DNA from 4 places in the Rhodococcus sp. NPDC003322 genome. Region 2 is predicted to be linked to each of the others. Evidence: riboswitches for the same ligand, from Rfam matches in the RefSeq annotation. Region 2 holds a riboswitch; each other region holds the start of a gene.
The links. Region 2 has a riboswitch for cobalamin ahead of cobN (cobaltochelatase subunit CobN). Riboswitches for the same ligand answer to the same signal wherever they lie in the genome.
Positions count from the first base shown of each region.

Region 1: it holds a riboswitch for cobalamin, as region 2 does, so the genes downstream of both, ACWDUM_RS05800 (CbtB domain-containing protein) here and cobN (cobaltochelatase subunit CobN) in region 2, are expected to answer to the same signal.
Region 3: it holds a riboswitch for cobalamin, as region 2 does, so the genes downstream of both, metE (5-methyltetrahydropteroyltriglutamate--homocysteine S-methyltransferase) here and cobN (cobaltochelatase subunit CobN) in region 2, are expected to answer to the same signal.
Region 4: it holds a riboswitch for cobalamin, as region 2 does, so the genes downstream of both, ACWDUM_RS14320 (VWA domain-containing protein) here and cobN (cobaltochelatase subunit CobN) in region 2, are expected to answer to the same signal.

Region 1 is NZ_JBSFSC010000001.1:1,223,736-1,229,599, reverse strand. Features, by position in the region: gene ACWDUM_RS05810 (DsbA family oxidoreductase) at 100-846, shown strand; gene ACWDUM_RS05805 (CbtA family protein) at 932-1,741, opposite strand; gene ACWDUM_RS05800 (CbtB domain-containing protein) at 1,732-1,926, opposite strand; cobalamin riboswitch at 1,954-2,091, opposite strand; gene ACWDUM_RS05795 (nuclear transport factor 2 family protein) at 2,166-2,528, opposite strand; gene ACWDUM_RS05790 (helix-turn-helix domain-containing protein) at 2,661-3,452, shown strand; gene ACWDUM_RS05785 (antibiotic biosynthesis monooxygenase family protein) at 3,507-3,818, opposite strand; gene ACWDUM_RS05780 (MarR family winged helix-turn-helix transcriptional regulator) at 3,859-4,254, opposite strand; gene ACWDUM_RS05775 (MFS transporter) at 4,355-5,821, shown strand.
Region 2 is NZ_JBSFSC010000005.1:288,887-294,750, forward strand. Features, by position in the region: gene ACWDUM_RS20690 (alpha/beta fold hydrolase) at 1-91, shown strand, start outside; gene ACWDUM_RS20695 (hypothetical protein) at 270-569, shown strand; gene cobJ (precorrin-3B C(17)-methyltransferase) at 596-2,113, opposite strand; gene ACWDUM_RS20705 (precorrin-8X methylmutase) at 2,113-2,739, opposite strand; gene cobG (precorrin-3B synthase) at 2,769-3,926, opposite strand; cobalamin riboswitch at 3,936-4,072, shown strand; gene cobN (cobaltochelatase subunit CobN) at 4,108-5,864, shown strand, end outside.
Region 3 is NZ_JBSFSC010000001.1:765,306-771,169, forward strand. Features, by position in the region: gene metE (5-methyltetrahydropteroyltriglutamate--homocysteine S-methyltransferase) at 1-1,394, opposite strand, end outside; cobalamin riboswitch at 1,589-1,761, opposite strand; gene ACWDUM_RS03530 (TetR/AcrR family transcriptional regulator) at 1,882-2,481, opposite strand; gene ACWDUM_RS03535 (multicopper oxidase family protein) at 2,628-4,574, shown strand; gene ACWDUM_RS03540 (MlaE family ABC transporter permease) at 4,582-5,349, shown strand; gene ACWDUM_RS03545 (MlaE family ABC transporter permease) at 5,375-5,864, shown strand, end outside.
Region 4 is NZ_JBSFSC010000003.1:447,446-453,309, forward strand. Features, by position in the region: gene mqo (malate dehydrogenase (quinone)) at 115-1,656, shown strand; adenosylcobalamin (AdoCbl) riboswitch at 1,736-1,897, shown strand; gene ACWDUM_RS14320 (VWA domain-containing protein) at 1,906-3,843, shown strand; gene cobO (cob(I)yrinic acid a,c-diamide adenosyltransferase) at 3,933-4,547, shown strand; gene ACWDUM_RS14330 (cobyrinate a,c-diamide synthase) at 4,604-5,864, shown strand, end outside.

The DNA of each region.
Region 1 (5,864 bases), on a different contig from region 2:
ATTTGCGCCTGTGACGCAATCGGGATTCGGTCACCTGTCCGGCGCCTGATGCCGGGACGACCCGGCCGACGGGCCCTGGAACAAAACTCACGGTGATCGATGTTTCAACCAGTCGTGAGCCTCGAATCCGTTGACCCGTCCGCCCCCGTCGTGCTGGAGGTGTGGTCCGACATCGCCTGTCCGTGGTGCTACATCGGCAAGAAGCGGTTCGAGACCGCTCTCGCGCAGTTCCCGCACCGCGATCAGGTGCAGGTCGTGTGGCGGTCCTACCTGCTCTCCCCGGACACCCCGGTCGGACTGCGGCGCCCCGAGATCGACGCACTCGTCGAGATGAAGGGAATGCCCGCTGACCAGGTGAAGCAGATGTTCGCGCACGTCGCGAGCACCGCCGCCGCCGACGGGCTGACGATGGACTTCGAGACCGTCATTGCGGCCAACACCTTCGACGCGCACCGGCTCGTCCACTTCGCAGGCGACCGCGGTGAGGACCTGATGGCCGCGCTGTTTCGCGCCCACTTCGAACAGGGTCGAGTCGTCGACGACCGCGACGAGCTGGTCGCGATCGCCGCGGAGGCCGGGCTCGACGCCGACGCCGTCCGCTCTGCCCTCGATTCCGACGCCGAGGTCGACCGCGTGCGTGAGGATCTCGCGCAGGCCCGCGCGCTCGGTGTCTCCGGGGTTCCGTTCTTCGTCGCCAACCGGGCGATCGGTGTCTCCGGCGCCCAGCCCGTCGAGGTCTTCACCCAGCTGCTGGAGAAGGCCTACGCCGACGCGAGTCCGATCGTCACCCTCGCCGGTGCCGCCGACGCGGACGGCGCCTGCACCGACGGCTCCTGCGCCGTCTGAGGCGCGCCGGACCCCACCAACGGCTGAAGGGCACCTTCGTTCGGACAATGCGAACGAAGGTGCCCTTCAGGCAGGTGGGGACGGGTCAGCGCGTGCCGGCGAGCGCGGGCTGCATACGGGTCGCGCGCTCGGTGAGGAACGCGAACCCGAGTCCGAGGGCCAGCCACAGCGTCGCCTGGATGGCGAGCGACGAGATGCGGAATTCCCACAGGAGTGTCGCGGGGAAGTCCTCGCCGACCTCGTTGATGCCGGGCATCACGACGTAGCCGACGGCGACGACCGCGAGGAATGCCAGCACCGGGGCCGCGACCTGGATGGACAGGTAGCCGGTGGACGCCACCAGGCGTGCGACGTAGACGGCCACGGCCACCGCGAACAGACCCAGGACGACCGACGCGAGCCACAGCCAGGTGCGCTGGTTGATGGTGTCCGGGTCGCCGACCGCGGGCGGGTTCGCCGGGTACTTGAAGAACGGCACCGCCTCGATCGCGAGCCAGCCCGCACCGGCCAGTGCCAATGCCAGCACCGGGCCGGACAGCGTGGTGACTCGGCGTGCGTAGTGGGCGACGACCGCGAATATCGCGCCCAGAGCCAGACCGGCGAGCGTGGTCGCGAGGAACAGCCCGGCCCGCTGGCCGTCGCGGCTGACCAGGGCGTCGTCGCCGTGGGAATGGCCCGCCGTTGCACTGGCCTCGGCGTCGCCGTGGTCGTGTGCCGCCGTGGTGTCGTGCGCGTGCTCCTCGGCCGGGGCGGAGGCGGCTTCCTCGATCGCGATGGCCGCGTCGACGTGCGGTTCGCCGATCACGAACGCGACGGCACCGGCCAACAGGCCTGCGACGAGGCCGGCCAGCAGGCCGCGGACGAGGAGTTTCGTGAAAGTGTCGGTCAGTGGCACGGCAGTCCCAGCAGGTGTCGACCGTCATGCATGAGTTCGTGCATGTACATGCCGGTGCGCGAGACCGCGCCCTGGTCGAAACCGACCAGGTACAGGGTCAGCATCGCGAGCAGGACCACGCCCGCGATGATCAGGGCAACACCGACCGACTCGGTCGACCTGCTGGGGGTGTGAACAACAGCCATCGTTCCTCCTTGGGATTACGCGTCCCTCAAAGCACAGGCGATGACGACGGTGTCTGGCTGTCGAGGAAGCCCTCGATTACAGTGGCGCGACCGCTCCGGACTCGTACCGGATTCCCGTCGGGCATCGCAATTACTCGCGCACTGTCGCACCGACCTGCCTCCGGTGTCAATCGGGACACGGCGCCGCCGCCCGATCCCTCGGTGGCCCGGACGGTGTCCGGGCCGCCCGTCGGGGAGGCTCAGGAGGGCACCTTGTCGAGGAATCCGAGCACGTGCACGAGCCGTCCCGCCTCGTCGTGCTCGACGACGTCGAAGCCCTCGATCAGGTCCTCGGCGCCGGTGGGCCCGAGCTGCCAGCCGAACCGGGCCTGCTCGTGGTGGCCGTCCACCGGGCCGCGGAGCCGGAAGCGCATCCCGGGGAACCGCCCCTGGACCGCGCCGATCGTCGCGTCGATCTCCGCGTGACCGCACGCCGCGACCGTCGGGTCGACGTAGCGACCGTCCGGCGCCCACAGTTCCTCGATCGAGGTGCGGCGCGCGCCGGGGTCGGTTTCGTTCCAGACCGCGATGTACCTGGCGGCGAGGGTGTCGAAGTCGCTCATGGGAGCCTCTTTCGATCGGTTGTGCCGGCCCGGGTGGCCGACTGACGAGACCACTGTGCGGCCGGTGCGGCCGGTCGTCGATTACCCGGGAGGTAATGGATCCGCCTCCCCGGTCGCACCTAGGCTCGGGCGATGACCACACTCGTGGGACGGGATCGGCCGGTCGGTGATCTGCTACGTCACTGGCGTGAACACCGACGGATGAGTCAGCTGGAACTGGCCGGCCGTGCGGAGGTGTCGGCCCGGCATGTCAGTTTCCTCGAGACGGGGCGTTCGCGCCCGACCCGGGCGATGCTGTTGAGGCTCAGTGAACAGCTGGACATTCCACTGCGGGAACGTAATTCGCTCTTCCTTGCGGCGGGCTTCGCGCCCGCCTACCCGGAGCATGCACTCGGTGACGTCCCGATGGCCTCGGTGGCGCGGGCGATCGGGCAGATCCTGCACGCACATCTGCCTTCCCCGGCGGTGGTCGTGGATCGGCACTGGCACCTGGTGGACGGCAACGACGCGGTCGCGCTGCTGGTCGACGGCTGCTCTGCGGACCTGCTCGAGCCCCCGGTGAACGTGCTGCGCCTGAGTCTGCACCCGGAGGGCATGGCCCCGAGGATCGTGAACCTCGGCCAGTGGCGAGCCCACGTGCTGCGCCGCCTCGAGCACCAGATTGCCGCGACCGGCGACCCGGTGCTCGGTGGTCTCGCCACCGAGCTCGCGGGCTATCCGTGTGCCGATCCCGCGGTCGAACCGGAGCCGGGTGCGCTGGTGGTGCCGATCCGAATCCGTACGGCGGCAGGCGAACTGGCACTCCTGAGCGCAACGACGGTGTTCGGGACGCCGCTCGACGTCACCGTGGCGGAGCTGGCGATCGAGACGTTTCACGCCGCCGACGAACGCACGGCCGAGGCGCTGCGTCGGTTCGCGGGTTGACGGCGCGCCGGCCGCCGCGAAAGCGCGCGGCCGGCGCTGCCGGAAGGGGGTGGGTCAGGCCTGCTTCGCCGCGACGTCGAGGACGACCTCGAACTCGAGCAGCGAGGCGCCGGTCGCGACCGGCTTCTTGGCCTCGCCGGCGTGCGCGGCGCGGGCGTCGCCGTCACGCCATGCGGCGAAGGCGTCCTCGGACTCCCACTGGGTCACGACGAAGTAGCGGGTCTCACCGCCCGTCGGACGCAGCAGCTGGAAGCCGAGGAACCCCGGCGAGTTCTCCACAGTGCCCGCGCGCTGTGCGAACCGCTTCTCCAGCTCCGGACCGGCGCCCTCGGGCACCTCGATTGCGTTGATCTTCACGACTGCCATGGCCGCGAGGGTACTCCCGCCGGGCCCGGTGCCGGCCGGTTCAGCCCGCGGCGGCGGTGTCGGGTTCGCCGAGATGGTCGGTCAGTACCGCCAGCTGGATCTTGCTGGCGTCGGCGTGCACCTCGCGTCCGGCGTCGGTGACGTCGACGAAGACGCCTCGACGGTCGGATTCGCACAGCGATCGCGACACCAGGCCGGCCTTCTCGAGCCGGGCGACGCTGCGGGAGAGGGCGCTCGGGCTGAGGTACATGTCGGCGGCCAGTTCCTGCATCCGTGGATGCGTACAGGTCACCGACACCAGGCGGTCCAGCGTCTCGAAGTCGCTCATGCTCAGCCCGTGTGCGCTCTGCATCTGCCGGTCGAGCTCGCATGCGATGCCGTTGTACCGGCTGAGCAGGGCGCGCCAACTGTCGCGCAGCTCCGCTTCTGTCGTCATGGCCGCATCCTAGTTCGGCCCCCGGATGGGTGCAAGCAAAATAAATGCAAAGGAAATTTATGCTTGTGCATTGATTGCGCGTGCATCTAATCTTGCCGACGTGACTGTCACCGGAACCACCTCGAACCTGACAACGCCGGATTCCCCAGCCCCCGAACAGGGTTGGACCGGCCGCCTCTGGGGGATCCTCGCGGTGCTCTGCGTCGTGATGTTCCTCGACGGCCTCGACGTCTCCATGGTCGGCGTCGCGCTCCCGTCCATCGGTGCCGAACTCGGCCTCGACACCACCTCGCTGCAATGGATCATCAACGGCTACGTGCTCGGTTTCGGTGGCCTGCTGCTGCTCGGTGGGCGCACCGCCGACCTGCTCGGCCGCCGCCGCGTCTTTCTCGTGGCACTGTCCGTCTTCGCGGTCGCGTCGCTGATCGGAGGCGTCGTCGACAACGGAACCCTGCTCATCGTGACGCGTTTCGTGAAGGGCCTCGCCGCGGCGTTCACCGCTCCGACCGCGATGTCGATCCTGACCACGACGTTCCGGGAGGGTTCCGCCCGCAACCGGGCGCTGTCGATCTTCTCGGTCTTCGGCGCGAGTGGCTACTCGTCCGGACTGATCCTCGGCGGTCTGCTCACCAGCGCGGGCTGGCGGTGGACGTTCCTGATGCCGGTGCCGTTCGCGGTCGCCGCGCTCGCGGCGGCGTGGGTGCTGATCCCGAAGGACCGTCCGGCCGACAGCGGAGGGCACGACCTCGTCGGCGCGGTCACCCTCGTCACGGGAATGCTGCTCACCGTCTACACCGTGGTGTCCGCACCGTCCCGCGGATGGGCGGATCCGCTCACCCTCGGATCGTTCGTACTCGCTGCGGCCCTGCTGATCTCGTTCTTCGTGATCGAGAACCGGGTGCCGCACCCGCTGGTGCGGCTGAGCATCCTGCGGGTGGGGACCATCGTGCGGGCCAACCTTGCCGTCGTCGCGCTGTTCGGCTCCTACCTGAGCTTCCAGTTCATGATGACGATCTTCCTGCAGTCTGTATTGGGCTGGTCGCCGTTGAAGATGGCGCTGGCGCTGCTGCCGACCGGGTTGATCGTCGCGGTGACATCGCCGTTCGTCGGTCGGCCGATCGACCGGTTCGGAACCTCCCCGGTGATCCTGGCCGCGCTCACCTCGCTCAGCCTGGGCTACCTGTGGTTCCTGTTCGTCGGCAGTGATCAGCCGACGTACGCGGTGGCGATCCTGCCCGCCGCGATCCTCCTCGGCATCGGGTTCGCACTCGGTTTCACCTCGATCATGGCGCAGGCCACCGCCGGTGTGGACGACGCGGAGCAGGGCTTGGCCTCGGGGTTGGTGCAAACCTCCGCCCAGGTCGGCGCCGCGCTCGTGTTGGCACTGACCACCGCGTTGGTCACCGCCGGATCGCATGCCGGGGGATCGGCCGACGCCGGTTTCGACCAGTTCCGGCCCGGTCTCGTCCTGGTGACCGGTGTGGCGCTGGTCGGTCTGGCGATCACCGTCGCACCGTCGATCCGGCGCCGCAGATACACCGCGGTCCCCACGCCCTGGCAGGACTGATCGGAGGTTGTTCACCGATGTGGCGCGGCACCGGGCTAGCCTC
Region 2 (5,864 bases):
CGGCCACTACGGATACCTCGAGAGGCCCGACGAGATCAACCAGCGACTCGTGGACTTCCTGACAGGTGTCGGGCCATCGACAGCCGGATGAAAGCATCGCTCACCGGAGGCCGGTCGGTGTGCAAGAGGTCCGCGGCACCCAATCGGCATTCAGCAGGCAACGGCGCGGGGGCGCGGCTGGTTCCGGTGTCGGTCGTGTTGTGGCGCCCGTCACCGCGGTCTAGCTTCGAGTGGGGACGTCCTGACGTCGATCCGGGAGGAAGTGTCCTGTGACGCAATCCGAGCATCACCCTCACACCGATCACGACCACGAGCACGGGCCCGGCTGCGGGCACGTCGCGGTGCCGCACGGCGACCATGTCGACTACGTCCACGACGGACACCTGCACCGCGTGCACGCCGGCCACGTCGACGAGTGCGAGACCGCGGAGCACTCTGTGCACGGCAGCCACGAACACCACCACGGCGAGGGCTGCGGCCACGTCGCGGTACCGCACGGCGACCACGTGGACTACATCCACGACGGCCACCGGCACGCCGAGCACGGCGATCACTACGACGAACACTGACGCCGCGTCGGCGGCGCGGGTACCGGTCAGCCGGGGTAGCGCCGCGGCGTGAACACCTTCCGCTCACCGCCGGAGTCGACGATCGTCGTCTGCGAAGAGCCGACGATCAGCAGCGTGCGCATGTCCACCTCGGACGGCTCGAGGTCGCCGAGCGGAACGATCCGCACGCTCTCCTCCGGCCCGGCGACGTCGCGGCCGACGATCACCGGGGTATCGGGGGAGCGGTGTTCGAGCAACAGGTCCTTCATCGCCGCGACCTGCCAGGTCCGGGACTTCGACGCCGGGTTGTAGACGGCCATCGCCATGTCCGCGGCGGCGACCGCGGAGATCCGCCGCGCCACCACGTCCCACGGCTTGAGCCGATCGGAGAGGGAGATCATCGCGTAGTCGTGGCCGAGTGGGGCGCCGACGCGGCTGGCGACGGCGTTCGCGGCGGTCATGCCGGGCAGGACCCGCACGGGCACGTCGCGCCACTGCTCGTCGGCGGCCATCTCGATCACGGCGGCCGCCATCGCGAACACGCCGGGATCGCCCGACGACACCACGGCGACGCGAGCCCCGCGCTTGGCGAGATCCAAAGCCATTGCGGCGCGCTCGGATTCGACCTTGTTGTCGCTGGAGTGCCGGTTCTGTCCGGGCCGCACCGGTACCCGGTTCACATAGGTGGTGTAGCCGACGACATCGGTCGCCAGAGCAAGCTCGTCGCGCACCTCGGGGGTCGTCCACGCGTCGTCGCCGGGCCCCAGCCCGACGACCGTGACACACCCCGTCGCTCCGCTCGCCCCGGTCACGCTGCCGGCTTCCGAGTCACGCTGCGCCGCAGGATTGTTCGACGGGCTGGGCACGATGGCGATGGAGAAGTACGGCACCTGCGACTCGTCGACGTCGGCGGCGCGCAGGACCCGCTGCTTGTCGGTGCTGGCGCGTTCGACGTACGAGGCCTCGCCGAGGCGGCCGGAGTCCGCCAGCGCCTGCCGCACAGCGGGGAAGGTGCGGCCGAGCTTCAGGATCGCGGCCGAGTCGGTTTCCCGCAGCCGCCTCGTGAGCTCCTCGGCGGGCAGCGTCCCGGGCAGCACGGTGAGCACCTCGTCCCGTTCGACCAGCGGCACCCCGAGCGCCGCGGATGCCGCGCTGATGGAGGTGACGCCGGGGATCACCTCGGCGTCGAAGCGGTCGCACAGTCGCTTGTGCATGTGCATGTAGGAGCTGTAGAAAAGCGGATCCCCGGCGGCGAGCAGGGCGACCGTCCGGCCCGCAGCGAGATGCGCGGCGAGGGTCTCCGACGCCTCCGCGTAGAAGTCGTCGATCGCGCCCTGGTAGCCGCCGGGATGGTCGACGGTCTCGGTGGTCACCGGGTAGACCAGGTGCTCCTCGAGCTGTCCCTCGTGCATGTACGGGGCGGCGACGGCGCGGGAGATGCTGCGGCCGTGACGGGCGCTGTGGAACGCGATGACGTCGGCCTCGCCGATGATCCGCGCGGCCTTGACGGTGACCAGTTCCGGGTCGCCGGGGCCGAGACCGATGCCGAAGAGTTTGCCCGCCATCACTCGACCTCGCTGGCGATCGCGTTCAGTGCGGCGGCGGTGATCGCGCTGCCGCCACGGCGTCCCCGCACCACGATGTACTCGATGTCGCCGGCGCGGAGGATCAGGTCCTCCTTGGACTCGGCGGCACCGATGAATCCGACCGGGCAGCCGATGATCGCCGCCGGCTTCGGTGCGCCCTGGTCGATCATGTCGAGCAGGTGGAACAGCGCGGTGGGGGCGTTGCCGATCGCGACGACCGCACCTTCCAGCTTGGGCCCCCACAATTCCAGCGCCGCCGCCGAGCGGGTGTTGCCGAGACGGTCGGCGATCACCGGCACCCGCGGATCGCCGAGCATGCACACGACATCGTTCCTGGCGGGCAGGCGCTTTCGCGTCACCCCCGACGACACCATCGTCGCGTCACAGAAGATCGACGCCCCGTTGCGGAGGGCGGCGCGGGCCGCGGACACCACGCCGGGCGTGAACGCGACGTCGTCGACGAGGTCGACCTGACCGCAGGCATGGATCATCCGCACGACGGCCTGTGAGACGTCCGCGGGGAACCGGGTGAGGTCGGCCTCGGCCCGGATCGTGGCAAAGGACTGACGGTAGATCTCGGCTCCGTCGCGGATGTAGTCGGTCATGGCTCCCCACGATATGGGGCGATCCACGCTCAGCGTGCGGGTGGGTCCACCCGGTAGCCGTCGCCGGTGGCGACGACGTCGGTCACCTCGCCACGCGGCCGGCCGCACCGCCGCTCACACCCGGACCAGTGCTGGCGGCCCTCCGCGGGAAGTCGACCGGACCGGACGGCGTCGGTCGCATCGCCCCGCACGTCCGCGAGGGACTTCGCGCAGCCGGGCAGGCCCGTGCAGGCGCTGACCTGCAGCCACGGCGAGTTCGCGTCGAAGATCAGGCCCATCGGGGCGAGGACGCGGACGACCTGTTCGGCCACGCCCTCGTCGAGGTCGTGCAGCAGGATCGACCGCCACGAGGTGACCGTGATCGGTGCCTCCACGGCGACCAGGAAGTCCGCCAGCCGCGCAGGCAGCACCCCGAACCGCACACCGGCGGCGAGGGTGACCCCGCCGTCGGGCTGATCGAGCCAGCCGATCGGACCCGCGGACTCGGGTCCGGTCAAGGCGATCGGCTCGGCGGTCGCCCCGAGGCCCAGCCGATCGAGCAGCCGCCGCGGTCCGGCGTCGATCTCGTGCAGACGCCACCGCGTGCCGCGGATCTCGTGCAGCGCCCGCGCCGCGTCCAGCAGCATCGCGACCCCGTCGTCGGCGGGCAGCCGCACCCCGTGGTCGGCGCCGGCGAGCACCAGCGCCACCTGGTCCGGGGAAACCGCATGGAGCCCGAGGTCGGCGCTCAGCGCGGAGACGTCGCCGCGGCCGTCGTCGAGGGTGAAGAGCACCCGGCCCGGCAGGTCCGCGAGGCGCGGGTCCCCGCACAGCCCGGCGTCCAGCGCCCGCACCCAGCCGCGGACGTCGACGAGTCCGCCGATCCGCCCGGACAACGGGGTGGCGAGGATGTTCCGCACCCGTTCGTGGGTAGGCGACGGCAGCAACCCCGACTCACGGAGCCGGCCGGCGAACGCGTCGGGGTCGGCGACCGCGCGGAGCTGGATGTTGCCGCGGGAGGTGAGTTCGAGCTCCCCGTTGCCGAGGTCGCGGGACGCGTCCGCGAGGACCTGCAACTGAGCTGCGGTGATCGCGCCGCCGGGCAGCCGCACCCGGGACAGGGCGCCGTCGGCGGCCTCGTGCACCTGAAGGGCCCCCGGACAGGCGTCGGGACGGGACCGGGCAGGTGCGGATTCGGTATCGGACATCACCCACCAGCCTACGGGGGCCGTGCCGGTAGCATCAGCGGCGATTGCGGCAGCTCGTGAGGAAACCGGTGCAAATCCGGTGCGGTCGCGCCACTGTGACCCGGGTGTTCCCGGGGAGTCAGACCCTCCGACGCTGCCCACCGAACCGAGTGGGGCGCGAAACCCCGAGGAGGCCAGCCCTGTGATCCTGTTGCTGTCGACGTCCGACACCGACCTGCTCAGTGCGCGAGCCAGTGGCGCCGACTACCGGTGGGCGAACCCCGCCCGGCTGCTCGTCGACGACGTGCCCGGGCTGATCGACGGCGTCGACCTGGTGATCGTCCGCATCCTCGGCGGCCGCCGGGCCTGGGAGGAGGGCCTGGACGCGGTCCTCGCCGCCGGGAAGCCCACCGTCGTGCTCGGCGGCGAACTCGCACCGGACGCGGAACTGATGGAACTGTCCACGGTGCCTGCCGGGGTGGCGGCGCAGGCGCACACCTATCTCGCCGAGGGCGGCGCGGCGAACCTGGCGCACCTGCACGGGTTCCTCTCGGACACGGTGCTGCTGACCGGCGTCGGGTTCGAGGCCCCGGCGCACACCCCGACATGGGGACACCTCGACCGTCCCGGGTTCCCTGATGTCACATCGGGTCACCTGACGACCCCCAATGTGACATCACGGAACCCGACCGTGGCGGTGCTCTACTACCGCGCGCAGCATCTCGCCGGGAACACCGCCTACGTCGAGGCGCTCTGCCGCGCGATCGAGGACCGCGGCGCCCGGGCCCTGCCGATCTTCTGTGCCTCGCTGCGCACCGCGGAACCGGAACTGCTCGACGTCCTGGGCACCGTCGACGCGATGGTCGTGACGGTGCTCGCGGCCGGCGGCAGCAGGCCTGCGGGCGCGTCGGCGGGGGAGGACGACGAGTCGTGGGACGTCAGCGCGCTCGCCGCGCTGGACGTGCCTATCCTGCAGGGCCTGTGCCTGACCGGCAGCCGGGAGGCGTGGGAGTCGAACGACGACGGCCTGTCCCCGATGGATGTCGCGACGCAGGTCGCGGTGCCGGAGTTCGACGGCCGGATCATCACGGTCCCGTTCTCGTTCAAGGAGATCGACGAGGACGGACTGACCACCTACGTACCGGACGCGGAGCGTGCCGCCCGGGTGGCCGGGATCGCCGTCCGGCATGCGCGGCTGCGGCACGTTCCCAACCGGGACAAGCGGATCGCGCTGATGCTGTCGGCGTACCCGACCAAGCACGCCCGGATCGGCAACGCCGTCGGATTGGACACCCCGGCCAGCGCGATCGCGCTGCTGGCCGCGATGCGCGAGGCCGGATACGACCTCGGCCCGGCGGACGGGGAGGACGCGCTGCCCGGCCTCGCGGCCGGTGACGGTGACGCGCTGATCCACGCACTGATCGCGGCCGGCGGACAGGACCCTGACTGGCTGACGGCGGAGCAGTTGGAGGGCAACCCGATTCGCATCTCCGCGGCCCGTTACCGCGACTGGTTCGCGACTCTGCCCGCGGACTTCCGCGAGGCCGTCGAGGAGCACTGGGGCGCGGCGCCCGGCGAACTGTACGTCGACCGGACGTCCGACCCGGACGGCGAGATCGTGATCGCGGCGCTGCGGGTCGGCAACGTGGTGCTGATGGTGCAGCCGCCCCGCGGGTTCGGGGAGAACCCGGTCGCGATCTACCACGACCCCGACCTGCCGCCGAGCCACCACTATCTGGCGGCGTACCGCTGGATCGGCGCCTCGGCCGAGCAGGGCGGGTTCGGCGCGGACGCGATCGTGCATCTCGGCAAGCACGGCAACCTGGAGTGGCTGCCCGGCAAAACCCTCGGCATGTCCGCCTCGTGCGGCACCGACGCCGCGCTCGGCGAGCTGCCGCTGATCTACCCGTTCCTGGTCAACGACCCGGGCGAGGGCACCCAGGCCAAGCGCCGCGCGCA
Region 3 (5,864 bases), on a different contig from region 2:
ACGTACTCGGCCTGGTCGATCGTGCCCGAGCGCAGCTCCGCACGAGCGACCCGGATACGCGAGGTCTGCGGGTACGAGCCGATCGTGGTGGTCGGCAGCAGCGGCAGACCCAGCCGCTGCGACTGCAGTTCCCGACGTTGAGGGGCAGATGCACGACCGGCCTCGCCGGCGATCTCGTCGAGCCGGCGCCGGATCTCGTCGTTGCGCAGACGCGGGTCGCTCGTCCGCGATGCGACAGCGGCCTCGGACGCCTCGAACGCCGCGGCCACCGCGTCGCGGCCCTGGGCCAGGGAGGTCGCGAGGGTCGCGACCTCCGAGATCTTCTCCGTTCCGAACGCCAGCCACGAGCGCAGGGCCTCGTCGAGGTTCGATTCCGCGTCGAGTCCGTATGGCACGTGCAGCAGCGAGCACGAGGTCGACACCGCAAGCGCGCCGGCCGACCCGAGGAGTGCACCGAGGGAGGCCAGGGCGCGGTCGAGGTCGGTGCGCCAGACGTTGCGCCCGTCGACGATGCCGGCGACCACCAGCTTGTCCGCCAGCGCGGGCACCGACCACGCGCCGGCGTCGGGGTTGCCCGCGACGAGGTCGACGGCGATCGCCTCGACGGCGGTGCTCGCCAGCGCGGGTAGCGCCGGACCGAGGTCCCCGAAGTAGGAGGCGACGAGGATCGCCGGTCGCTCCGCGGACGCGGACAGCTGCTCGTAGACCCGGCGGGCCGTCTCGATCTCGGCATCGGTGCGGTCGGTGACGAGGGCAGGTTCGTCGATCTGCACCCAGGTCGCGCCCGCCCGGGACAGCTGCCCCAGCAGGTCCTGGTACAGCGGAACCAGCTCGTCGATCCGGCCGAGCAGCTCGTCGGCACCGTCGACACCCTTCGACAGCAGCAGGAAGGTGACGGGTCCGATGACGACGGGCCGCGCCGGGACACCCTGCGCCAGGGCCTCTTCCAGCTCGCCGAGCACCTTGCCCGGGTCCAGCGCGAAGGTCGTCCCGGGCCCGATTTCGGGGACCAGATAGTGGTAGTTGGTGTCGAACCACTTGGTCATCTCGAGCGGCGCGACGTCCGCGGTGCCGCGGGCCGCGGCGAAGTAGCGGTCGAGCGGGTCCGAGATCCCCTGTACCCGAGCGGGCAGGGCACCGAGCATCGCGGCGGTGTCCAGGACCTGGTCGTAGTAGGAGAACGTACCCACCGGAACCGAGTCCAACCCGGCGTCCTGCAGCTGCGCCCACGTCTGGGCGCGCAGCGTCCGGGCCACGTCGTCCAGTGCGGCGCGGTCGATTCGTCCGGCCCAGTAGGACTCGACTGCGCGTTTGAGTTCGCGGCGCGGCCCGATCCGCGGCGATCCCAGCACCGTCGCGGTGAAACGAGGCTGATCGTCAGGTGTTGCGGTCACGAAAGTGCTCCATGGCGTGCGTAGGTGTGGCCGCCGCCGAGAGACGGGTACACCTGACGAAGCCCACCTGCCGCCCGAGGTCGGGCAGCAGCCGATACCGCCCACGACGGGGACGGCACTGTGCCGCATGCAGGCCCACCCGCCCGATCCACGAGGCGGCGAACCGCCGGGCACGGCGTGCCCGGCGCAGAGGGCAGGTCTTCGGACTCGCGGGCACCGGGTCGTACTCGACCCGACCTACTGGCCGTCGCTTCCCGGGCGGGATGCCCAGTGCTGATGACGGCGGTCGTTCCTGCATACCGCTGCGGGACAGTCCCGGATTCTCACCGGGTTCCCTCTCACCCCGACCGAGCGTGCTCGACCGGGATTCGACGCCGCGCTCCGTGCTTAGGGGCTCCTCATGACCGGGACGCGGCGAACCGACTGCACCGACGACAATAGCCGGGCGCGATCGGGTTGCGACAGGCCCCTCAGCCGGTCGAGGTCGTCAGTCTCGGGCGGTGAGGAGCGCGAAGATGCGCCGCAGCTCGTCCACCGTCGGCTCGGGCAGGTGGTCGCGCGCGTGCAGGAATCCGACACCCGCGTAGACCAGCACCCCACTGCGCAGCCGGGCCTCCTCCGCGTCGAATCCCAGGTCGAGGAGAGCGCTCTGGACGACGGCGAACACCTGGTTGTCCAGTCGGGCAACGGAATCGGCGACCTGTGCGTCGCTGCGCGCCCAGTCCCGGACCGCGACTTCGACCGCCCAGCCGCGCTGCGAGGTCAATTGCGCGGCCATCGCCTCGAGTCGTTGGTCGCCGGGGATCGACGTCGTCTCCTTGAGCGCCTGCAGTGTCTCGTTCTGGATCTCGCACCACCGGTCGGCCACCGCCTTCATCAGGTGGTCGATGTCGGTGAAGTGCCAGTAGAAGCTGCCCTTGGTGACGCCGAGCTCCTCGCACAGCCGGGTGATCTTCACCCCGGCGACGCCTTCCCGGACCAGTAGGTCGAGGGCTGCCTCGATCCAGTCGTCGACGGACAGCCTGGCCTTGCCACCGGCGGCGCGGGCCGGCTTCTTCGCACCCGCCACGCCCTGTTTCGCCACCATCTCGCCTCTCTTCGAATGCCGCACTGCCATTCCAAGCTACGGCGCCCGCGGCCCGTTCACGAACCGTTCGGTGGGCAATCCCGGCACACCGCGCACGTGTGCGGCGAATCTCCACACAAACCCCGGTCCATACCATACAGTGCGGTATGGTCCTCGGTCCGAGGGAACCGAGAGTCTCGACAAGGGGTGTCACCGTGCAGGGACGGGCAATTGGACGCCGAAGTGTGTTGCGCGCACTCGGAGTCGGCGGGGTCGCGTTCGGGCTCGGCGTGGCACGTCCGGTCGCGACGGGGAGCGCCCAGGCCGGCGGGTTCACGAGCCCCCTGCTTTTCCATTCACCGCCGACGACACCGTTCCGTGCCGGCCTCGAACCATTGCCGACGGTGTCCGGTTCGAGGCTCCGAGTCGCCGCGGTCAACGCCTCCCATCGGTTCCACCCCGACCACGGCCCGGCCTCGACACTCGCCTACCGGGTCGACGACACCGCCGTCTCGTACCTCGGCCCGACGATCGAGGCGCACGTCGACCAACCCGTCGTGATGGAGGTGACCAACGAGATTCAGGGCCATCCGCTCGCCGCGGACCTCGACCTCAGCCTGCACGGCGTCTCGCACAGCTACCGGTCGTCCCCGCCGATCGTGCTGCACCTGCACGGCGGCGAGACGCCACCCGACAGCGACGGCCACGCCGAGCAACTGATCCATCCGGGCACCACGCTGACGCACCGGTTTCCGAATCACCAAGAGGCCGCGCACCTCTGGTATCACGATCACGCCATGGGCATCACCCGCGCCAACGTGTACGCCGGTCTCGCCGGCACCTATTTCCTGCGCGACCGCTTCGACACCGGAACCGCCGACAATCCCCTGGGCCTACCCGCCGGCGAGTTCGAGATGCCGCTGATCCTGCAGGAGCGGATTCTCCGTGCCGACGGCGGCCTGAGCCTGCGGTCGACGCCCGTCGTCCCCTCCGGTTCGTGGGAGGGCGGTGCCGTCGGAGATCTCGGCCTGGTGAACGGGGCGGTGTGGCCGGACATTCCGGTGGCGCGCGGGCTGTACCGGTTTCGGGCGATCAACGGCTCGTCGTACAGCGTGTGGAACCTGCATTTCGACAACCACATGCGGTTCTGGGTCATCGGCAACGACGGCGGTCTGCTCGACGCACCGGTCCCCACGACGTCGATCCGCATGTCGCCGGGCGAGCGCTACGACCTGCTGGTCGACTTCTCCGATTTCGACGCGGGCGGTTCGGTGCACCTCTGCAACGACGAGGCACCCCCATTCCAGGCGGCGATGCTCGGCGAGGTCGCGATGCCGCTGTTCTGCCGCTTCACCGTCGGTTCGGAGCGCGGGTTCCGCGGACCCGTCCCGGCCACGCTGCGGGCGGGAGGACGCACACCCGATCCGCTGCCACCGCTGCCGACACCGTCCGTGATCCGGAACGTCTCGGTCAGCCAGCCGTACGCCTTGCGGATTCCTCCGGCGTATATGGCATTGAACAACCTTCGCTACACAGATCCCGACATCGAGATGCCCCGCGCAGGCACGGTTGAGCAGTGGAACATCGTCAACGTCACCGACGACCCCCACCCGATCCACCTGCACCTGGTGATGTTCCGCATCCTCGGCCGCGCGCCGCTGCGCACCGTGGAACTGCAGGCGACGAATCTCCAGCCGCCGTTGGGAATCCGCTGGACACCCGACCCGGAGCCGTACCTCGCGGGACCGATGCTGCCACCCGCGCCGTGGGAGGCGGGATGGAAGGACACGGTGCGGGTCGACCGCGGGACCGTCACCCGGATCCTGGTGCGTTTCCCGACGGCCGACGAGCTGGGCTTCGACCCGGACGCCTCCTTCCCTGCACCGTCGGCGCCTGCGCCGACGATGCAGGGGTCCTGGACGCCGATCCACAACGGGATCGATCACGGAACCGGGCACGGCGATCCCGTGGCCGACACCGAGAACGCCACCACCGAGCACGCGGACCACGCCTCCCACCCCGCGGGCGGTGATCTGCAGGGCTACATGTGGCACTGCCACATCCTCGATCACGAGGACCACGAAATGATGCTGCGGTACCGGGTGGTCACATGAGGTGCGCGTGACCACCCGTCCCGGAGCGGCCGCTGTCTCCGCGCTCGGCGAGTTCTACGCGCTGACCGTGGACACGGCGGCGGCCCTGTGGCGCACACCGTTCCAGTGGCGCGAATTCCTCGACCAGTGCTGGGCCGTGATCCGGGTGGCGCTGCTGCCGACGATCGTGATGTCGATCCCGTTCACGGTGCTGGTGGTGTTCACCCTGAACTCGTTGCTCACCGAGATCGGGGCGAGCGACCTGTCCGGCGCCGGCGCCGGGCTCGGCACGATCACCCAGATCGGTCCGCTGGTCACGGTTCTCGTGGTCGCGGGTGCCGCCGCGACGGCGATCACCGCCGACCTGGGATCGCGGGCGATCCGCGAGGAGATCGACGCGATGGAGGTGCTCGGCATCGACCCCGTGCACCGGCTGGTGCTTCCCCGGGTGCTCGCCGCGACGGTGATCGCCACCCTGCTCAACGGCGCGGTGTGCGCGATCGGCCTGGTCGGCGGATTCGTCTTCTCCGTGTACCTGCAGGACGTGAACCCCGGCGCCTACGTGCAGGGATTGACCCTGCTCGTGGGACTGCCGGAACTGCTGCTGTCGGAGGCGAAGGCCGCCGTGTTCGGTGCGGTCGCGGGCTTGATCGCCTGCTACCGCGGGCTCGCCGTCACCGGCGGGCCGAAGAGTGTCGGACAGGCCGTCAACGAGACGGTGGTGTTCGCGTTCGTGGCGCTGTTCCTGGTGAACATGCTGCTGACATCGATCGGGCTGGCATTGACCGGAGCGTGACAACGCACAACCGACAGGGGGGTTCGTGGCGAGCATTCTGACGACCACTGCGACACATCGCATCAAGCGCGGGGCGCGGTCGGCGCTCCGGGCGGTCGACGACTTCGGCCGGCGTGCCCTCTTCTTCGCGGCGGCGGTGTGGTCGACCGGCAAGGCGTTGCGCCGGTACCGACCCGAGACCCTGAGGGCGATCGCCGAGGTGGGGCTCGGCACCGGACTGCTCGCCGCGGTCGGCGGCAGCGTCGTCATCATCGGCTTCATCACCCTGTTCGCCGGTGCGACCGTCGCGGTGCAGGGCTACCACTCGCTCGACAACATCGGCATCGACGCCCTCACCGGGTTCCTCGCCGCGTACGTGAACGTGCGGGTCGTATGTCCGGTCACCGCCGGGATCGGACTGGCGGCGACGATCGGTGCCGGCACCACCGCCCAGCTCGGTGCGATGCGGATCAGCGAGGAGATCGACGCCCTCGAGGTGATGGCGATCCGATCGGTCCCCTACCTCGTCGGCACCC
Region 4 (5,864 bases), on a different contig from region 2:
ACAATCGTAATGGTCGTTCGTGACCGGCCGGGGGCGCACAATTGAGGCGAGGTAAACCCTGCTCATACGCGCAGGTAACCTATGCGCGGGCAGTCGGCGCGACTGCCGCTGCCAATGGACAAGGAAGTCGATTCTCCAGTGTCAGACAACACCGCGGTACAGACCAAGACCGATGTAGTTCTCGTGGGTGCGGGCATCATGAGTGCCACGCTCGGAGCGCTCCTACGGCAGCTGCAGCCGGACTGGTCGATCAGCGTGTTCGAGCGACTCGACGCCGCCGCTGCCGAGAGCAGCGACCCGTGGAACAACGCCGGCACCGGACACTCGGCGCTGTGCGAGCTCAACTACACGCCTGCGAACAAGGACGGCTCGGTGGACATCACCAAGGCCGTCAACGTCAACGAGCAGTTCCAGGTCTCGCGCCAGTTCTGGTCGTACGCGATCGAGGCCGGCATCCTGACCGAGCCCAAGGAGTTCATCAACCCGATCCCGCACGTGAGCTTCGTGCACGGGGCGGAGAACGTGAAGTACCTGCGGGCTCGCTACGACGCCCTCGCCGGCCACCCGCTGTTCGCGGGCATGGAGTACACCGAGCGCCCGGACGAGTTCACCAAGCGGCTGCCGCTGATGGCCAATGGTCGTGACTTCTCCGACCCCGTTGCCCTGAACTGGACCGAGGGTGGCACCGACGTCGACTTCGGCGCCCTCACCAAGCAGCTCCTCGGCAACATCGGCGCGACCGGCGGCAGCGTGTACTTCGGTCACGACGTGCGAAACATCACCAAGCAGTCCGACGGCAGCTGGACGCTCAAGGTGGTCAACCAGCGGACCGGCGACAAGAAGACCGTGAACGCGAAGTTCGTGTTCGTCGGCGCCGGCGGCGGAGCGCTGCACCTGCTGCAGAAGTCCGGCATCGCCGAGGCCAAGGGCTTCGGTGGCTTCCCGGTCTCCGGCGAGTTCCTGCGCTGCACCAACCCCGAGCTCATCGACCAGCACAACGCCAAGGTCTACGGCAAGGCCGCCGTCGGTGCGCCGCCGATGTCGGTCCCGCACCTCGACACCCGTGTCATCGGTGGCAAGAAGGGCCTGCTGTTCGGCCCGTACGCAGGCTGGTCCCCGAAGTTCCTCAAGAACGGCAAGGTCACCGACCTGCCCGGCTCGATCAAGCCGAACAACCTGATGTCGATGCTCGGCGTCGGCGTCACCGAGCTTGGCCTGACCAAGTACCTCATCGGTGAGCTGCTGCAGTCGGCCGACGACCGCATCGAGACCCTTCGCGAGTTCGTGCCGCGCGCGACCGGCGGCGACTGGGAACTGATCACCGCGGGCCAGCGCGTGCAGGTGATCCGCAAGAAGGGCAACGGCGGCGTGCTCGAGTTCGGCACCGCGGTCATCAACGCCGCCGACGGCACCATCGCGGGCCTGCTCGGTGCCTCGCCCGGTGCGTCGACCGCGGTCCCCGCGATGCTCGACGTCCTGCAGCGCTGCTTCGGTGACCGCTGGACAGCGTGGGAGCCGCAGCTCAAGCAGATGGTTCCGTCACTGGGCCTGAAGCTGTCGGACAACGAGTCCCTGTTCCGCGAGGTGTGGGACTGGAGCAACAAGGCTCTCGAGCTGGAGGCGTCCGCCGAGGTCGCCGCAGCCGCCTCGGCCTGATCCGTCGGATCCCCAACCGGCCGTCACCTGCCCGTCCGGGCCAGGTGGCGGCCGGTGTCGTCTCACCGGATAGAGTCGGCACCGAACATCGATGTTCTCCGCCGCGGGGAAGTCCTGTGTGAATCAGGCACGGTCCCGCCACTGTGACGGACGCAGGCCCATGAGCGCGTCCGAAGTCAGATCGCCGCGGCGGCGGAACCTTTCGTCCGACCCCCGGCGTGGAGACCGGGGAGTGAGGGGAGTGTCGCCGTGGCGCAACATGATTCGGCCGCCGTGCCGCAACAGGGTTCGGCTGCCGAGCCGGGCTTCCCGTTCAGTGCGATCGTCGGCCAGGACCAGCTGCGTCTGGCGTTGACCCTGTGCGCGGTGCATCCCGGCATCGGTGGCGTGCTGGTCCGCGGCGAGAAGGGCACCGCCAAGTCCACGGTGGTCCGCGCCCTCGCCGCACTGCTGCCCCCGACGTCCTCCGGCACCCCGGCCCGCCTGGTGGAGCTTCCGGTCGGTGCGACGGAGGACCGCGTCGTCGGGTCCCTCGACCTGGAGAAGGTGCTGCGCGACGGCGAGCGGGCGTTCCAGCCCGGGTTGCTGGCCGCCGCGCACGACGGCGTGCTCTACGTCGACGAGGTCAACCTCCTCCACGACCACCTCGTCGACGTGCTGCTCGACGCCGCCGCGATGGGCCGTGTCCATGTCGAACGCGACGGCGTCTCGCACTCCCATCCGGCGAAGTTCGTGCTGGTCGGCACCATGAACCCGGAGGAAGGGGAGCTGCGCCCGCAGCTGCTGGACCGGTTCGGTCTGGCCGTGGACGTCGCCGCCTCCCGCGACGTCGACGTCCGCATGCAGGTGATCCGTCGCCGACTCGACTTCGAGGCCGACCCGGCCGGGTTCGCCGCCCGGTACGCCGCCGCCGACGCAGACACCGCCGGCCGGATCGCCGCCGCACGCGGCGCGCTGGCCGAGGTCGCACTGCCCGACACCGAACTGCGCCGCATCGCGGCCCTGTGCGCGTCCTTCGACGTGGACGGTATGCGCGCCGACCTGGTCCTGGCGCGCACCGCCACCGCGCACGCCGCCTGGCGCGGCGCGACCGAGGTCGCCGAGCAGGATGTGCGGGTCGCCGCCGAACTCACGCTGCCGCACCGTCGTCGCCGCGACCCGTTCGACGAACCGGGCCTGGACCCACAGCAGCTCGACGATGCGATGCGTGACGCCGACGAGCAGGCCCGGCAGCAGCCCGATCCCGAACCCGACCCGGACCCGGACGGTCCCGGCGGCGGCGCCCCGCAGCCCGAGTCCGACGGCGGTGACCCCGCCCCGTCCGACCCGTCGCAGGCCGATGCCCCGGCCCCGCCCGGCCCCGGCACGGCCGGCGAACGCCCGGTGGGGGCGCCGTCCGCGCAGTTCCGGACTCGGCTTCTCACCGTCCCCGGAGTCGGCGAGGGCGCCCCCGGCCGGCGTTCGCGGTCGCGGTCACCGCGCGGTCGCACCGTGCGCGCCACCACCGAACCCGGGCGGGGCCTGCACCTGGTCGGCACCCTGTTCGCCGCAGCCGAGCACCAGGTGGCCCGTGGCCGCCGGGACGGCCGGATGCTGTTGGCGCCCGGCGACATCCGCGGTGCGCTCAAGGAGGGACGCGAGGGCAACCTGATCGTGTTCGTCGTCGACGCGTCCGGTTCGATGGCCGCGCGGGACCGGCTGTCCGCGGTCACCGGTGCGGTGGTGTCGCTGCTGCGCGACGCCTACCAGCGGCGGGACAAGGTCGCGGTGATCACGGTCCGCGGCGCGACCGCGGAACTCGTGCTGCCGCCGACCTCCTCGGTCGACGTCGCGGTGCGCCGCCTGCGCGCGCTGCGGACGGGTGGGAGAACCCCACTCGCGCAGGGCTTCCTGAAAGCCCGTGAGGTGGTGTTGCGGGAGCGGGTGCGTGACCCGCAGCGCCGCGCGATGGTCGTCGCGCTGACCGACGGCCGCGCCACCGGCGGCGCCGATCCGGTTCGGCGGGCGAAGGTCGCGGCCGGGTTGCTCGCGGACGTGTCGGTGGCCGCGGTGGTCGTCGACTGCGAATCCGGGATGGTGCGCCTCGGGCTGGCCGCGGAACTCGCGACGGCGTTGCGCGGCGCCTGCATCCGGCTCGCCGAACTGTCCGCGGAACAGGTCGCCGGCGTCGTCCGTGCCGCCGCCTGATCCCGCCCCCACCCGTGCAGCCGCCTGATCCCGCCACCCACCCGGGCCGCCGCATGACCCGACTTCGCTTCCAGTAGAGGAGATTCCGTATGCCAAAGGGTGTCCCCGAGAACATTCCCGACGACGGCCTGACCACTCGGCAGCGCCGCAACGCCCCGGTCCTGGCCGTGCACACCGGCCCCGGTAAGGGCAAGTCCACCGCCGCGTTCGGGATGGCGCTGCGCGCCTGGAATCAGGGTTTCGACGTCGCCGTGTTCCAGTTCGTCAAGTCCGCGAAGTGGAAGGTCGGAGAGGAGGCCGCGTTCCGTGCCCTCGGTGACCTGCACGAGAGCACCGGCGTCGGCGGGCCTGTGCAGTGGAACAAGATGGGTGACGGCTGGTCGTGGACCCGCAAGAAGGGTGACGACGAGGATCATGCCCGCGTGGCGCTGGACGGCTGGCGAGAGGTGGCGCGCCGAATCGCGGCCGAGGAACACAAGTTCTACGTCCTCGACGAGTTCACCTACCCGCTCAAGTGGGGCTGGATCGACGTGGACGAGGTGGTCGACGTACTGGTCAACCGGCCCGGCGCCCAGCACGTCGTCATCACGGGCCGGGACGCGCCGCAGGCACTGATCGACGCCGCCGACCTGGTCACCGAGATGACGAAGGTCAAGCACCCGATGGACGCCGGCCGCAAGGGGCAGCGGGGCATCGAGTGGTGACGGAGCCGAGCGAAGCGACGAGGAATGCGACGGAGCCGAGCGAAGCGACGAGGAATGTGACGGAGCCGGTTGCGCCTGCCGTCGTCATCGCCGCGCCGGCGTCGGGCAGCGGAAAGACCACCATCGCAACGGGTTTGATCGGCGCTCTGAGGGCGGTGGGGGATCGGGTGGCGCCGTTCAAGGTGGGCCCGGACTACATCGACCCCGGCTACCACGGTCTCGCCGCAGGCCGGGTCGGACGCAACCTGGACCCGGTACTCGTCGGTGCCGATCGGATCGGGCCGCTCTACCGCCACGGCAGCGCGGGCTGCGACATCGCCGTCGTCGAGGGCGTGATGGGCCTGTTCGACGGCAAGATCGCCGACCCGGCCCCGGAAGGTGCCGCTGAGGGGTCCACCGCGCAGGTCGCCGGCCTGCTCGGAGCGCCGGTGGTCCTCGTGGTCGACGCCCGCGGGCACAGCCAGTCCCTGGCCGCGGTGCTGCACGGGTTCGCCACGTTCGACCGCGCGGTGCGGATCGGCGGGGTGATCCTGAACCGGGTCGGCAGCCCCCGGCACGAGCAGGTGCTGCGGCAGGCGTGCGAGAGGGTCGGTGTCCCGGTCCTCGGCGTGGTGCCGCGGCTCGCCGAGCTGGCGGTGCCGTCCCGTCACCTGGGGCTGGTCACCGCCGTCGAGCACGGCGGCGCCGCGACCGCCGCGGTGGACGCGATGACCGCGCTGATCGCCCGGCACGTCGACCTGGAGGGCGTGCGGGCGTTGGCGTCGGCGACGGTGACCGCTCCGGCCTGGGACCCGGAAGCGGAGGTCGGGTCGCCCGTCGCGGGCGGACCGGTGGTCGCGGTCGCCGGTGGCGCCGCATTCACGTTCGGGTACGCCGAACACCGCGAACTGCTGGAGGCGGCCGGTGCCCGGGTGCAGCTGTTCGATCCGGCCCGCGACGCGTTGCCTGCCGGGACGTCGGCGCTGGTGCTGCCCGGCGGATTCCCGGAGGAACACGCGGCCGCGCTCGCGGCGAACACCGCGCTGCTGACCGCGGTGCGGGAGGCGGCCCGCCGCGGAATGCCGATCCACGCCGAGTGCGCGGGCCTGCTGTACCTGACCCGTGCGCTCGACGGACACCCGATGTCGCGGGTGATCGACGTCGAGGCCGGTTTCGGGTCGAGGCTCACGCTCGGCTACCGGGATGCGGTGTCGTTGGAGTCGTCGGTGCTGTTCGAGGCCGGGGAACGGGTCGTCGGGCACGAGTTCCACCGCACCGCGCTCGCCGCGCAGTCCGCCGAGGGCTGGGCGCCGGCATGGGGGTGGCGCGCGGGCGGGG